One region of the Paenibacillus sp. 1182 genome, then DNA from elsewhere that is predicted to be linked to it. Evidence: predicted binding sites of a transcription regulator. Region 1 holds the regulator's gene; the other holds the start of a gene.
The links. Region 1 encodes Rex, which represses fermentation and respiration genes when NADH is low (regulators of the CRP and FNR family bind a similar motif). Its sites were predicted from a motif close to TTGTGAAATATTTCACAA; they were not measured.
Positions count from the first base shown of each region.

Region 2: the regulator Rex is predicted to act here: its motif matches at 5,787-5,804, upstream of nirB (nitrite reductase large subunit NirB).

Region 1 is NZ_JAFICR010000001.1:206,686-214,307, forward strand. It holds gene dinG (ATP-dependent DNA helicase DinG) at 72-2,939, shown strand; gene JOD82_RS01080 (redox-sensing transcriptional repressor Rex) at 2,983-3,636, shown strand; gene JOD82_RS01085 (amidohydrolase) at 3,623-4,924, shown strand; gene JOD82_RS01090 (cell wall elongation regulator TseB-like domain-containing protein) at 4,962-5,486, shown strand; gene JOD82_RS01095 (hypothetical protein) at 5,933-6,466, shown strand; gene JOD82_RS01100 (AAA family ATPase) at 6,459-7,622, shown strand, end outside.
Region 2 is NZ_JAFICR010000005.1:296,080-303,701, reverse strand. It holds gene JOD82_RS12750 (immunoglobulin-like domain-containing protein) at 1-1,250, shown strand, start outside; gene JOD82_RS12745 (exosporium glycoprotein BclB-related protein) at 1,485-2,813, shown strand; gene nirD (nitrite reductase small subunit NirD) at 2,882-3,211, opposite strand; gene nirB (nitrite reductase large subunit NirB) at 3,251-5,680, opposite strand; gene JOD82_RS12730 (spore germination protein) at 6,087-7,622, shown strand, end outside.

The DNA.
Region 1 (7,622 bases):
CGCGATCTTCTGCTATGCTAATATACGGAGTTATTATTTTTGTAAGTGTCATAAGAAAGGATTAAGCCCGAATGAAATTTGCGGTATTGGATTTTGAAACGACAGGCACCCAGTCCGCGGATGACATCATTCAAGTCGGACTTGCAATTATAGATCATGATAACAGCATTTCCCGTGTTTACGGCTCTTATGTGAACCCTGGCAGATCTATTCCACCTTTTATCACTGGATTGACCGGAATTACAGACGATGACGTGAAGGATGCACCTGCACTTGAAGAAATGATGATGGAGCTTGTGCCTATGCTGGACGATGTTGTACTGGTCGGTCATAATGTGGCGTTTGATTTTAATTTTTTGCAAAACGCTCTGGATCGGTGCGGATACTTGCCATTTAGCGGAAGAATCTTGGATACAATGGATTTTCTGAAAATTATGTTTCCATCACTATCTTCGTATCAGTTGGGTTTTGTGTCTTCTGAGTTCGGGCTGGCACATGATCGCCCTCACCAAGCAGACAGCGACGCATTGGCTACGGCTGAGGTGTTTTTAAAGTGTCTGGGTGAGCTTCAAGCATTACCTCTGATAACGATACAGCGGCTTAGTGATTTGTTTGCAGAGGAAGACAGTGACCTTGGATGGTTTCTTGATGGGGTGCGTGAAGAGAAAGAGCTTGATCCTATTCAGGATTTGGAGGGATATCAGTTTTTTCGTCAGCTTGCGCTAAAAGTGGAAGATTGGACGGAGCTAGCTGCTCCGCGTAGAGAAGATGACCCGAATCCACTGTCAGGTGTTTCCTTTGAGGAGTACATGGATGATGTGCGGGACAATTTGCGTTCATCCTTGAGCCAATATGAGGAGCGCGAGGCGCAGATACAGATGATTGAGGGTGTGAATCAGGCACTGAGTGAAGACAAGCATCTGCTGATTGAAGCAGGTACAGGCACAGGGAAGTCCCTGGGTTATTTGCTCCCATCGCTGTATCACAGTGTGAAAAAGGGACAGCGCGTTATGGTGAGTACACATACGATCAACCTGCAGGAGCAATTACGCGAGCGCGACATTCCGATGCTGACCAAGGTGATTCCGTTTCCGTTCCGGGCTGCTATTTTCAAGGGTCGGGGACATTATTTGTGTCTGCGTAAGTTTGAACATAAAATAAATAGAAGAGACTTCGCGACACCGAAGGAAGATTTAATTACAGCGGCTCAGATGATCGTCTGGTTGACGCTAACAGAAACCGGTGATGATGAAGAACTGAATCTGAGCAACCGTGGAGGGGATTTCTGGGAAACGGTGGCGAGTGATTCAGAGTCCTGTCTTGGTCGTTCTTGCCCATGGTTCCGCAAATGTTATTATCATCGTGCACGCCATGAAGCAGGAATAGCGGATGTTGTTATTACGAATCATTCTAAGTTGTTCACAGACGTCAAAGCCAGTCATCAGTTATTGCCGAGCTATGAACATCTGGTGATAGATGAAGCCCATCACCTGGAGGAAGTAGCTGGTAAACACCTAGGTATGCATATGAAATATTTCACACTCGTGCATACACTGACGCGACTGTTCAAAGACAGCAAGAATGGACAACTGCCTTCACTTCGTCAACAGTTGGCGAAATCGGGACACGAGAAGTCGGCAGATTGGGCCTCAACCATTGATCAGCTGTATCCGCTCGTGTTAGAGGTGAAGGAAACTTGGGACCTGCTAAGCGACAAACTGTTTGGCATGTTGCCGGAGCGAAGTGATGCGACACCGGGTGAAACAGGACAGTTTTCTTCCCGTCTCAAACCTTCGGCCAAGCCTGCAAAGTGGGATCAGGCGGGAGCTTTGGAAAATCAGCTATATGTAACAATGAGCGAAATTTTGCGCAAGGGCGACAAGCTGATGCTGGACGTCAAGGAAGAACATGACGATTATGCGGCGGATAGCCTTATTACAGATATCACGGGTCTGCTCAAGGATTTGGCGGGGATTCGAGAAAATTTGCGCTTTTTTATCCGACTCGATGATGAAACAACCGTATACTGGCTCGAGGCGAGCGGGCAATTCCGTAGTAAATCATTGCAATTTTATGCGGTACCCGTCGATGTGAGCCGCCAGTTGAAAGAAATGTTTTTTGACAAAAAAAGAAGCATTATTCTGACTTCTGCTACCTTGTCGGTAGATAAGTCGTTTCAGTACATGATCGATCAGCTCGGCTTACAGGAGGCCGCAGATCAAGAGCGGCTGATGACTTCGCAGCTCCCGTCACCCTTTAATTACAGGGATCAGGTGTTGCTGGTTATTCCACGGGATTTCCCAAGTGTGAAGGGCAGTGTAGGAGATGCGCATTTTGTAGATATGCTCGTTAGCTCTCTAGGAGCGACTGCTCAGGCGACACGTGGGAGAATGCTCGTTCTGTTTACGTCCTATCGGATGCTCCGGCAAGTGTATGAGCCGCTCAAAGAGGCCTTAGCATCCAGCGAAATTACTGTGCTGGGACAAGGTGTGGACAGTGGAAGTCGCAGCAAGCTAACCCGCCGGTTTCAGGAAGCGAAAGCTTCTGTATTGCTGGGGACCAGCAGTTTCTGGGAAGGCGTCGATATTCCGGGGAAGGCTCTGACTTGTCTAGCCATTGTTCGCTTGCCGTTTCAACCGCCGAATCACCCGCTGCTGGAGGCAAAAAGCGAACTGCTCCAGCAGCAGAAGAAGAATCCATTTATGAAGCTGTCTGTACCGCAAGCGGTCATTCGCTTCAAACAGGGATTTGGTCGGTTGGTACGTACAGCGAACGACCACGGGGTCGTTATCGTTTATGATACGCGTGTGATTGAATCCTATTACGGAAAGCACTTTTTGTACTCGTTACCGGGACCAAAAATGGAGCATATGCCATCGGAGCAAATGGTGCCCCGCATCGCCGAATGGCTCCAATCCGCCCCGGAGACAGAGGCATAACGGACGGACATAAGTATGTTCGTTACAATTAGGGGGAGCAAGTATGAAATCAGATAAAATTTCAGAGGCTGTCGTACGGAGGTTACCCGTATATTTACGTTATCTGAATGCACTGCACAAACGGGAGGTGGCTACGGTCTCTTCTCAAGAGTTGGGACAGAGGCTAGATTTGAACCCGGCCCAAATCCGTAAAGATCTTGCTTATTTTGGAGATTTTGGTCGGAAGGGTATTGGTTATGATGTTTCTTATCTCATTGAGAAAATACGCCATATCCTGAAAATCGACCAACAAATTAATGTAGTATTGGTCGGAGCGGGTAATCTGGGGCAAGCCCTTTCGAATTATAACGCTTATTTAAAAGACAATATGAAGATTGTAGCGGTATTTGATGCGTTTCCGGATAAGGTAGGAACCAAGATCAATACATTGGTCGTGCAACCGATGGATGAACTGGAAGCGACTGTGAAAGAAAAACACATTCGAATCGGGATTATTACCGTACCTGATTTTGAAGCACAGCACGTGGCTGACAGGCTTATTGAGAGCGGAATTGGAGCGATCCTGAACTTTGCACCGACTACTCTCAAGGCACCAGCCAACATTCGGATTCATGCCACAGACTTTACAACTGATTTGCTTAGCCTCGCTTATTATTTGGAGGACGGAAAGGAAGAAACCCAATATGACAGTGAATAAATGGATGATTAAAAACGGATCTTTTGCCATAAATGGACCAGAAGCAGGGGTAGTCCATGGTTTTATGATTGTGGAGGATAGTCGTATTACTTATATTGGCGAAACCTTGCCTGCGGGTGAGGAAGAGACGGAAGCGATCGATGGTAAAGGGCTATTGTTTTTACCTGGTCTGATCAATACTCATGGTCATGCGGCGATGTCTCTACTGCGTGGGCATGGAGATGATTTGGCACTTCAAGTATGGCTTCAAGAAAAAATGTGGCCTATGGAAGCCAAGTTTACTTCTACAGACGTGTACTGGGGTACGTCCTTGTCTGTGCTGGAAATGCTGAAAGGTGGAACAACAACCTTCCTCGATATGTACGATCATATGGATGAAGTGGCTCGTGTGGCTGAAGAGTCAGGTATTCGTGCAAGTCTGATGCGTGGAGCAATTGGACTATGTTCGGAGGAAGAACAGCGAATCAAGCTGGCAGAGGCCGTGACTTTTGCACGTAACTGGCACGGTAAAGCAGACGGGCGTATTACTACGATGATGTCTCCGCACGCGCCATATACATGTCCACCTGCGTTTATTGAAAAATTCGTACAAGCTGCGCATGATCTGGACTTGCCACTGCATACGCACATGTCTGAGACGATCGCCGAAGTAGAGCAAAACGTACGCGACTACGGTTTGCGTCCGGTTGCACACTTGGATAAGCTTGGCTTTTTCTCCCGTCCTTCGCTTGTTGCCCATGGCGTTCATTTGAACGACGAAGAAATAGCTTTACTGGCAGAACGTGGTGTAGCGGTTTCCCACAATCCTGGCAGCAACTTGAAGCTGGCAAGTGGTGTGGCAAGAGTGCCTGAATTGCTGCGTGCAGGGGTTACGGTTTCTCTCGGAACGGATGGTCCTGCCAGCAATAATAACCTGGATATGTTCGAGGAAATGCGTCTGGCAGCACTTATTCACAAGGGTGTATCCGGTGACCCTACGGCAGTTCCTGCAAGTGAAGCGCTGCGTCTGGCAACAGAATACGGTGCAAAGTCGATTGGTTTAAAAGAAGTAGGAGCGTTGGCAGCAGGCAACAAGGCTGACTTTATCGCGTTGGATCTGAATCAGGCACATTTCTTGCCGCGTACAGATCTTATTTCCCATGCGGTATACTCTGCAAGCGCCAAGGACGTGGCTCATGTGTGGGTAGACGGTCGTCAGGTTGTGAAAAACGGCGAATGCCTGACTATGGACGAGGAACGTATCAAACATGAGGCACAAGCCGCCTTTGAAGGGCTGCTGTCGCGCTAATTCAGGTGTCACATCCCCTTAGAGAGGAAGCACGGGTTTGAAAAATAAGAAAAAATGGATAGCGGTCGCCATTTTGGCCGTGATACTGATCCTGGTCAGCATTTTCTGGTATTATTCCTATGTTACTCAAGACCAGGTGGCTGAGAAAAATGCCGCTATCATTAAGGCCAAGCAATCAGGTGGTCTGGTTAGCACGACTCAAACATGGAAGTCTGTGTGGGATCAGGTTTATTGGGTGGTTCAAGGGAAAAATGCACAGAATGAAAATATAATGGTATGGGTTCCTTTTCAAAAAGTGGAGGGACAACCTAACGTACCTGCCGCAGATAATAGCGGTGTTCATACCGAGCTGCTGAAGAACGGAGTCGACGAGCAAAAAATGACGGCGCTAATTCAGCAGCAGCTTCCAGGTGTGAAAATTGTAAGCCTCCAGCCGAGTGTGTTCAATGGCGAATATGTGTGGCAGCTGTTTTACGATGATGGAAGCCATCATTACTATGCCTTTTACCGTTTTTCAGATGGGGGAGCGACGGGGGTAAAGTATACTTTGCCCAATAACTGAGCTGGTTGAGGATCAGCAGATGTGGAATGAATGACTAGTAAATGATTAAAAGCTCAAGAAAAAGACGTAAATGCGATGAAATTCGTATTTACGTCTTTTAGTCTTGCTATGCCGTAAAGATGAGCTGAATGCCAGCGAAGCATCTTTACCTACCCAACTTCTCTCCTAAGGCAAATTCATCTTTATGGCGGGCAACAGCGATCGTAAGATCAAATCCTACGCTCAGCGTTTCGCCTCCACCTTAACCAAAGATTTTGCCTCATCACAACTCCTCCACACATTGCCTTCGATATTAGATATACGTTATGATATACTATATTTTATAAGTGATAGACAAAAATGATAGAAAAAAGAATTGCTGATCGCTGTAAGATCATGCAATTTGGTTGTTTGTTGACATTCGTCCCGTTTCTTCTGTGTTTTACATTTTGAGAGGAGGATGTTGTTTGAAATTGCGTGCAGTTCCTATCGTTGTGGCGGCAGTTTTGGCAGCTTTGCTGCTATTTGGGGGATGGTTCATTTACCGTCAGGTTACAATGCAAAGCCCTCTGGAAAAACTGGTTTCTCAATATCCAGGCGTGACAAGCGCTCAAATAGATATTAAACAGGATCAGGTTGTATTGAAACTAGATCTCAAACCGCAGGCGGATGTGGCCGGATTAGTCGATGTGGTTAAGCAAAAAGGGCAAACCATCATTGGCAGCCGTACCATTAAGCTGGATATTGAAGATCGTTCCAATTCAGCACTGAATCAATGGTGGTCTGAGGCCATGTTTCCTGTAGCCGAAGCGATGGAAAATAAAAAGTATACTCAAATTTCATCTACAGTTGAGCAGATGAAAAAGAAAAAGACGGGTATCAAAGCTGATACCGACATGGATTCGAACAATGTCTATATCCGACTCAGCGAAGGTAAAGCGACCAAGTTTATCGTATTGCCACGTCAATCTCAGCAAATGGGGGTATGGCCTAATGCCTAGATGGATCAAGGAAACATTAATCGGCATAGTGCCGGTGACTATTATATTTCTCGTTTTTATTGGGGTGAATATTATCCCTCTTCTAGTTGCTGGCGTGATGCTCAGCGGCTTGTTAATGCTCATGCATGCGCGTGGTGGCTTGGCCGTAGGTGCTGGGCAAGAACGTAAACGCAAAAAAAGTGGTCCGGACAAACTGACTTTTGAGGAAATCGGTGGGCAGGAAAGCGCTAAGCAGGAGCTGCGTGAGGCCCTGGACTTTTTGAATCGACATGATGAAATTTCTAAGTTTGGTATCCGTCCATTAAAAGGTGTTCTGCTCACAGGTCCTCCGGGAACAGGGAAAACACTGATGGCGAAAGCAGCCGCACACTATACTAATTCTGTATTTGTTGCAGCCTCAGGTAGTGAATTTGTTGAAATGTACGTTGGTGTTGGCGCGGGTCGTGTCCGTGAGTTGTTTCGGGAGGCACGTACTCGTGCAGCCAAGGAAAAGAAGGAAAATGCGATTATTTTTATTGACGAGATCGACGTAATTGGTGGTAAACGTGAGGGTGGACAGCAACGAGAATATGATCAGACTTTGAATCAGTTGCTGACAGAAATGGATGGCATTTATTCGGCAGATACACCGCGAATTTTGATCATTGCAGCAACAAACCGTAAAGAAATGCTGGACAGTGCCTTAACGCGTCCAGGGCGTTTTGACCGTCATATTCAAGTGGATTTGCCTGACAAGAAGGGCCGTCTTCATATTCTTAAAATTCATGCCAAAAACAAACCGATTCAGGAAGATGCGAATCTGGACAAAATTGCTGAGGAATCTTACGGGTTTTCCGGCGCACAGCTGGAGAGCGTGATGAATGAAGCGGCAATCTATGCGATGAGACAGGATCAGAAAATGATTGCGCAGAAGCATCTGTCGATGGCAATTGACAAAGTAATGATGGGTGAAAAGACAGATCGAGAATCGACGTTGGAAGAGAAAAAACGTGTAGCGATTCATGAACTGGGACATGCTATTATGGCCGAAATTGTTCGTCCCGGTAGCGTAAGCCAGGTAGCACTTAGCCCACGTGGGAAAGCGCTTGGCTATGTGCGCCACAATCCACAGCAAGAGCATTATTTATACACCAAGCAGTTCCTGGAGGAGCAGATC
Region 2 (7,622 bases), on a different contig from region 1:
ATACAGGCAAATCTAACAAAGATAAGACTGAGGATCTATCTACTTTCGTGCCACAGATCGGATTTTCTGAACAAGGGAAAGAGTTCTCCCTCTTTGTTCCTTCGCCGGCATTTCTGGATGAGCAGATACAGCAAGCACTTCGTGAGGGCAAAGCATACGCAGACATTCGTTTGGAGCAGGAAAAACAAATGAGTCGTGTTCTCCTTCCTCATTCTTTACTGAATAAGTGGGATAAGATGGGTGCATCGGTAATATCCCGATATGGAACACTGAGGATATCCAGTGACACCTTAACCAGCATGGCCTCAGGTCAGCAGGACGTTACATTGTCATTCCAGCAGGTAGATGTACAGCGTGCACAGCAGATCCGTGATTGGGCTGAGCAACAATCCAGCCTGACGCTGATGGGTCCGGTTACAGACATCAAAGCTAATGTGACAGGGACATCGACCATCATTCTACCGCTGGATAACGAATCCTTAGGTGAGTTACACAATGCAGAGCCCCAGTTCTCCATTCTTGTTATTCATGAGAATGGCGAGCGTGAGATTCTAAAAGGTACTGCTGTAATGGATTCAAAAGGGATTTTGTCGGGTGTGAGTCTGAATACGACCGGGTTAGGTACCTTTGCCATCGCCACAGATGCAAAGCCTCAAACCGGTCATACCCGTGTGCAAAATGCCCCAATCAATTCGTCAGATTCGCAAGAGCTAGCTCAAGTATGGCCAGATGTACAAGGCCATTGGGCTGCGAAGTCCTTGCAATCTCTTGCAGACAAAGGCTGGATACAAGGCTATAAAGACGGCAACATACGTCCTGAGCGCGCTGTAAGCCGTGCAGAATTTGTAGCCATACTGACCAGAGCATTGGGAACTGCTGGAGATGAGAGCCCTTCTACCTCATTTACAGATATGAAGGGACACTGGGCTGGATCAGCTGTGAATTCTGCTTACCGTCAGGGATGGATTCAAGGGCTAACCGCTCAAACTTTCGGACCTGATGAAAGCCTTACCCGTGAACAGGCGATGGTGATCCTGTCACACGCGATGCAGAATCAGACATCCATTTCCAGCACTACTGCACTGCAATCCTACAAGGATGAGCAGCAGATTTCAGCGTGGGCCTCCACAGCATTCCAAAATGCAGTATCCTCCGGCTGGATCAGCGGTTATCCAGATGGAACGCTCAAGCCAAAAGCGGCTATCAGCAGAGGTGAGATGGCTGAACTGTTAGTACGTATGCTTAAATAAGAATTTTCAAGTTTCATAGATCAGATGAGTATAGCCAATACAACGCGGCCTCCAAGCTTTTCGGGGGGCCGTATTTTTTATGTGTATTTTATGTAGGAGCCTTCAACAATCATTTTTGCTTGGTCATTCACCCTTTTCGCTTCAGAAAATATATTATGAGTATCTGCGAAACGGGGCGATGAACCACCTGTCACCTCTACTGTAGGAAGAACGATCAGGAGGAGATATTTGAGCATGAAACATAAAAAACCGTTCAGGTTCAGTGGTGCATCAAAAAAAGATGAAGACTGTAAACCAACAAGAGTAAATAGAAGTATCGAAGATCTTCTCAGGCTGATTAATGAAATAACCGCGATTATCCCCATTGTGTTCGCAAACCCTTCTGCGGCTAATGTATCTTCCTTGCAACAGGTTTTAAGACGTCTGTTGTCTCTGGCGAAAAGCTTAAGGCTTCGCGGCGGGGCCAAGGCAGACTTACTGGCAGCGCTGGAGCTTGCTATTGTTGCGTTAGAAGCTACACCTTTCTCGCCGATCGGCGTAGGTACTGCACTGCAACAATTGCTGGATGCGCTATTGTCCATCGTTTTACAAGAATCCCTCGATCCTGCTCTTAAAGACAGCTTAATCAACGCGATCAGAATCGCTGGAACGATGGTTAGCAACGTATTAGGTGAAACATACTTGTCAGGGGAGCCCGGTGCACAAGGACCCCCAGGGCCTCCAGGGGTTCCAGGGCCTCCAGGACCTCCAGGACCGGTGGGACCCGGCGGTGCGCCTGGACCAGCAGGTGGACCAGGGCCACAAGGGGCTCCCGGACCTATCGGAGCGGCCGGACCTGTGGGCCTTGACGGGCCTGCGGGACCTGTGGGCGCCGCTGGGCCCGCTGGGCCTATCGGGGCCGCTGGACCGGAAGGCCCTGCCGGACCAGTCGGCGCTACGGGTGCTACGGGAGCCGATGGTCTACCGGGCGCGGTTGGCGCTGTCGGACCCGCTGGGGCCACGGGTGTTACGGGCGTTACAGGGATTACCGGAGCCACCGGCTCGGGAGCCATCATCCCGTTTGCTTCCGGAGGGCCTGCTACACTGACAACTGTTCTTGGTGGGCTGGTAGGAACCACAAGTTTGATCGGCTTCGGAAGCTCAGCTACAGGTATTGGCCTCGTAGGCGATACCATTGACCTCACAGGTACGCTTGTAGGACCGCTTATTAACTTTGCTTTTTCCGTACCACGGGATGGCGTAATTACCTCTATTGCTGGTTACTTCAGTACAACAGCTGCTCTGACCCTCTTAGCATCATCCGTTAGCATTACTGCCCAGTTGTTTAGTTCCCCAACACCTAATAATTCCTTCACAGCGATTCCCGGAGCTACCGTTATATTGACTCCCCCACTGACTGACATTGTTGCTTTGGGAACGATCTCTAGTGGTATTACTACCGAATTGGCTATACCCGTAACCGCGCAGACCCGTCTACTTATGGTCTTCTCAGCAACGGCTACAGGAGCCTCCCTCCTCAACACCGTGGTGGGTTATGCGAGTGCAGGCATTACCATTACCTGATCCAAGCCGAAAAGGGCCCAACAGGATTGTCCTGTTGAGCCCTTTTTATTTGTATTCCATCAGATGAACTAAACCGTTTCGAGCGATATTTTTACTTCTTCTCCCTCTTCACAAACAGCGAACGTTTTAACTTGTCCGTGATCAGGCTCTTGAACGATGCCTGTCTGCAGGTCAATTTTCCAGTCATATAAAGGATCATAGATATAATGACCAGATACTATCGCCTCTGTAAGAGGACCTCTTTTGGGATGAGGATTGATATTTTCAACAGCATAAAGCTCATTCTCCGAAGTGCGAAAAACAGCAATTTCGACACCTTTGATGTGGATGGTACGTCCTATTCTGATCGGAAAATCCTTACTGTGACCGACGACAAGCCATTCGGCATTTTTGATCATTTGCTTGATTGCTCCCTTCCTCAGGCATTTTAGATACAATTACACAATAGACGGGGTGACAACCTCGAATAAATTCTTGCGTGAATCCTCATCATTGATGATCTTTTTCCAAGGGTCTTCGACCTGTTGCAGTGCAAATTCGATACGTTCTACTAAAGCTTGGCGATTAGCTGTATCATGAACGACTGCTTTCTGAATCTCTTCCAGACCGATCCGTTCCACCCACTCCGAAGTACGTTCCAGGTATTGCCCTGTTTCCCGGTAGAATTGCATTACGCTGCCTACAATATCAATCAGCTCGGCGTCGGTTTTCACTTTACAGAGTGAATCAGCCAACCGTGCTTTAATACCGCCATTACCACCGATAAAGATCTCCCAGCCTCCATCATTACCTACGATTCCGATATCTTTGGTACATGATTCCGCACAGTTGCGTGGACATCCATTAACCGCTAATTTGAATTTTGCCGGGAAGTCCAGTCGTTCGAATTTCCGTTCCAACACTTCTCCCATTCCCATCGAGTCCTGTGTGCCAAACCGGCAAAATTGCGATCCAACACAGGTTTTAACCGTACGAAGTGACTTCGCGTAGGCATACCCCGACGGCATATCGAGTTCTTCCCATACTTTAGGCAGATCCTCTTTACGGACACCGATCAAATCAAGCCGCTGTCCTCCTGTTACTTTAACGACCTTAACGTTGTATTTAAGAGAAACATCTGCTATCTTCTTCAAATCTTCTGGGGTCGTTACACCGCCGTACATTCTAGGAACAACTGTAAACGTTCCATCCTTTTGAATGTTTGCGTGCAATCGCTCATTTACAAAACGGGAATCTCCCTCATTTTCATAGGTATCCGGGTTAATCATTCCCAGATAGTAATTCAGCGCTGGCCGGCATTTGGAGCAACCTTCATCATTATGCCAACCCAGTACATTCATCACTTCACGCGTAGTTGTCAGCCCTTTGGTTTTGATCGCTTCCACAATCTCGTCCCGGCTCAATGTTGTGCAGCTACATATTCCTTGCTTGGCTGACGTCTTGAAGCTGTCTCCAAGAACATATTGTAGAATCTGCTCCACGACCGGCTTACATCCTCCACAAGAACGAGTTGCTCCGGTACATGCCTTAATTTCATCGACTGTAGTCAATCCATTGTCATTAATTGCATCAACAATGGCCTTTTTAGTTACACCGTTACAGCCACACACAATTTCATCATCGGCCATCGTTTCAGCGGATGATGTTTTCGACCCGTGATTGCTGCATCCAGTACCCATGAGCTGTCCATATATTTCATCTGTCATCAATGTTTGCTGACGTACATATTTTTGCAGGCTAGCAGATTCACTCACATCGCCAAACAGTACAGTTCCAACAATCTTATTTTCACGAAGCAGCACTTTTTTGTAGGTCCGCTTCCACTCATCTTTTGCTACAATCACCGTATGTTCAGGCTGGGTTATGAATTCGCCAGCTGAGAAAACATCCACCCCTGAAATTTTGAGCTTGGTGGAAACCACCGATCCCATATAACCTTCAGTTTCCGCGCCTGCCAAATGTTTGGCAATGACACTTCCCTGCTCAAACAGCGGAGCTACCAGACCATAACAGATTCCGCGGTGTTCAACACATTCCCCTACAGCATATACATCCGGCACAGAGGTTCTCATCAAATCATCGACTACAATACCACGGTTCGTTTCCATACCACTTTGCACAGCTACCTGAATATTAGGCTTGATCCCAACCGCCATAACGACCAAATCCGCTTCCAGCTCGCTTCCGTCAGAAAACCGCAGTCCTTGTACCCGATCTTGACCGTACACCTCCGAAGTTTGCATTTGCATAGCAAACTTGATTCCCTGGCGTTCTAGTTCTGCTTTTAGCATCGCAGAGGCTTCCCGGTCTAGCTGACGTTCCATCAAATCTTCCATTAAATGAACGACCGTAACATCCATCCCCAGATTGACCAGGCCTTTAGCTGCCTCCAGCCCCAACAGACCTCCACCAATGACAGCGGCCTTTTTATAGGTCTTTGCCGCTTCCAGCATTGCCGAGCAATCGGCGATATCTCGGAAACCAATAACTCCCGGTAATTCTTTACCCGGAATAGGCAGAATAAACGATTGTGAACCAGTAGCCACCAAAGCCACATCGTAATCAATTTCCAGTCCGTCTTCGGTGAGAATCTTCTTGTTCTCACCGTCGATACTTTTAACCATTTTTCCTGTATATAAAGTAATCCCTTGATCCGCATACCATTGCAAATCGTTCAGTATGATATCATCTATTGTTTTACTACCTTCCAACACATAAGAGAGCATGATCCTGTTATAGTTCGGATGCGGCTCACTTCCCAGGACTGTAATTTCATATTTATCTGTTAATTTTAAAATTTGTTCGACCGTATTGATACCAGCCATCCCGTTCCCTATAACCACAAGCTTCTTTTTACTGTTTATCATATACCGGTTCCTCCATTCATTCGACGCTACTTCCTATCCGACGACATCTCTACGTTTCTAATGAATATTGTTTATGCTTCTATTTTAATACAGCAGATAGAGCTATATGTGATTATAATCACAATGTGGTTCGCATTAAGAATGTTTAGGGATTTCCCTATTCCGTTTCAAGGGGTTTTGCACCATTCCCTACGCTGACTCTCAGTGCTAGATAGCCCTAAAACAAAAACAGAAGTGTTTGGTGTGAGATCTGCCGTAATGATTAGATTTAAAAATAGTGTAGTTGATGATCATTTGCTCTGGTCATCGAACGAATCTTTCCAGTTCATGTGTAAATACAACCTTTATAAGGAATACTTTAGGGACAACTTGTATCTTAGAATTGAATCGTTTGGAGGTGGTCATCTTGTGGTCTAAAATAATTTCTTATATTCCGAGCTGGAGTATACTCTTTCAAGCAGGCCTCGCGTTGATTATTCCTTTAGGGATTTATTATATAAACACCTCGATTTATTCGTTTGTCGGTAGTAAGGGAGCGAAATCCAAACATTCTTCCGGTCGGCCGCTCTCCGATGAAAATAACGAAGAGCACCTTGATCAACAGAATAAACCAAACTCTAAAATTACAGGGAATTACGATTCCGATTTAAATTCGATCCGAGAGTCTATAGGCGGAAATAGTGATGTGCATTTTCGTGAGTTTATGTTGAAAAAATTTCATGCTCGGTCCGTATTAGTCTTCATAGAAGGCATGCAGGATGAAAAGCTTATGAGCAATCAGGTATTGGAGGTCTTGATGTTTGAGGGCCAGCAGGACCAACAGGAACAGCCGGAAAGTATAAGTAGCTCTTTTATAAAAGATAGCTTGATGCCACTTACGCAAATTAGTGAAGTTACCAGTATGGAGGAACTGCACGAGTTCATCCTTTTAGGTCATACTGCCTTATTAATTGAAGGAATGAAGGAAGCACTACTGGTAGGCTCGCCTAATGGCGCCATTCGCTCCGTCAATGAACCAACCTCTGAAGCACTACTTCGGGGTCCCAGAATCGGTTTTACGGAAGTATTAAGTGAAAATACTTCGATGCTTCGACGCCAGGGCTTAAATAAAAGTCTGGAAATGAAGAAATTTCAAGTGGGAAGCCGAATCAAAAAGGATCTGGTTGTCGCGTACATCAAGGATATTGTGAATCCGGATCTTCTTGAAGAAGTAAACCGCAGAATATCAAAAATAGATATGGATTTTTTGGCTGAATCCGGTTATGTGGAGCAACTCATTGAAGACAATTACTTAAGTCCGTTCCAGCAGGTTCACAACACAGAGCGACCCGACCGTGTCATTAATGCATTACTGGAAGGAAGAATAGCCATTCTTCTGGACGGGACTCCCTTTGCACTTATTGTCCCGGTGACCTTCAGTATGCTGCTTCAATCTCCCGAGGATTATTATGAACGCTGGATTCCAGGTTCACTTTTACGTTTGCTGAGATTTTTTGGAGCTTTCATAGCGCTGATGGGCCCTGCTTTGTATATCTCTTTTATTTCATTTCATCCCGGTTTGATTCCGACCAAGCTGGTCATTAGCATCATTCAGACCCGTCAAGGCGTCCCTTTTCCTTCCGTCATTGAAGTCATGATTCTGGAAATTTCGATCGAAATCCTGCGGGAAGCCGGCATCCGATTGCCCAAACCCATTGGTCCTGCAATGGGCATTGTGGGAGGCTTGGTCATCGGCGACGCTGCTGTAAATGCGGGCATCGTCAGCCCCTTCCTGGTGATTGTGGTTGCGGTAACTGCCATTTCTTCATTTTCGATACCGACATACAGTGCGGGCATTACCTTGCGCCTACTGCGTTTCGTCGGCATGCTCTTTGCAGCAATCCTGGGGATGCTCGGAACCATATTGTTCTTTCTGTTGATTTGTATCCATCTGACGAAATTG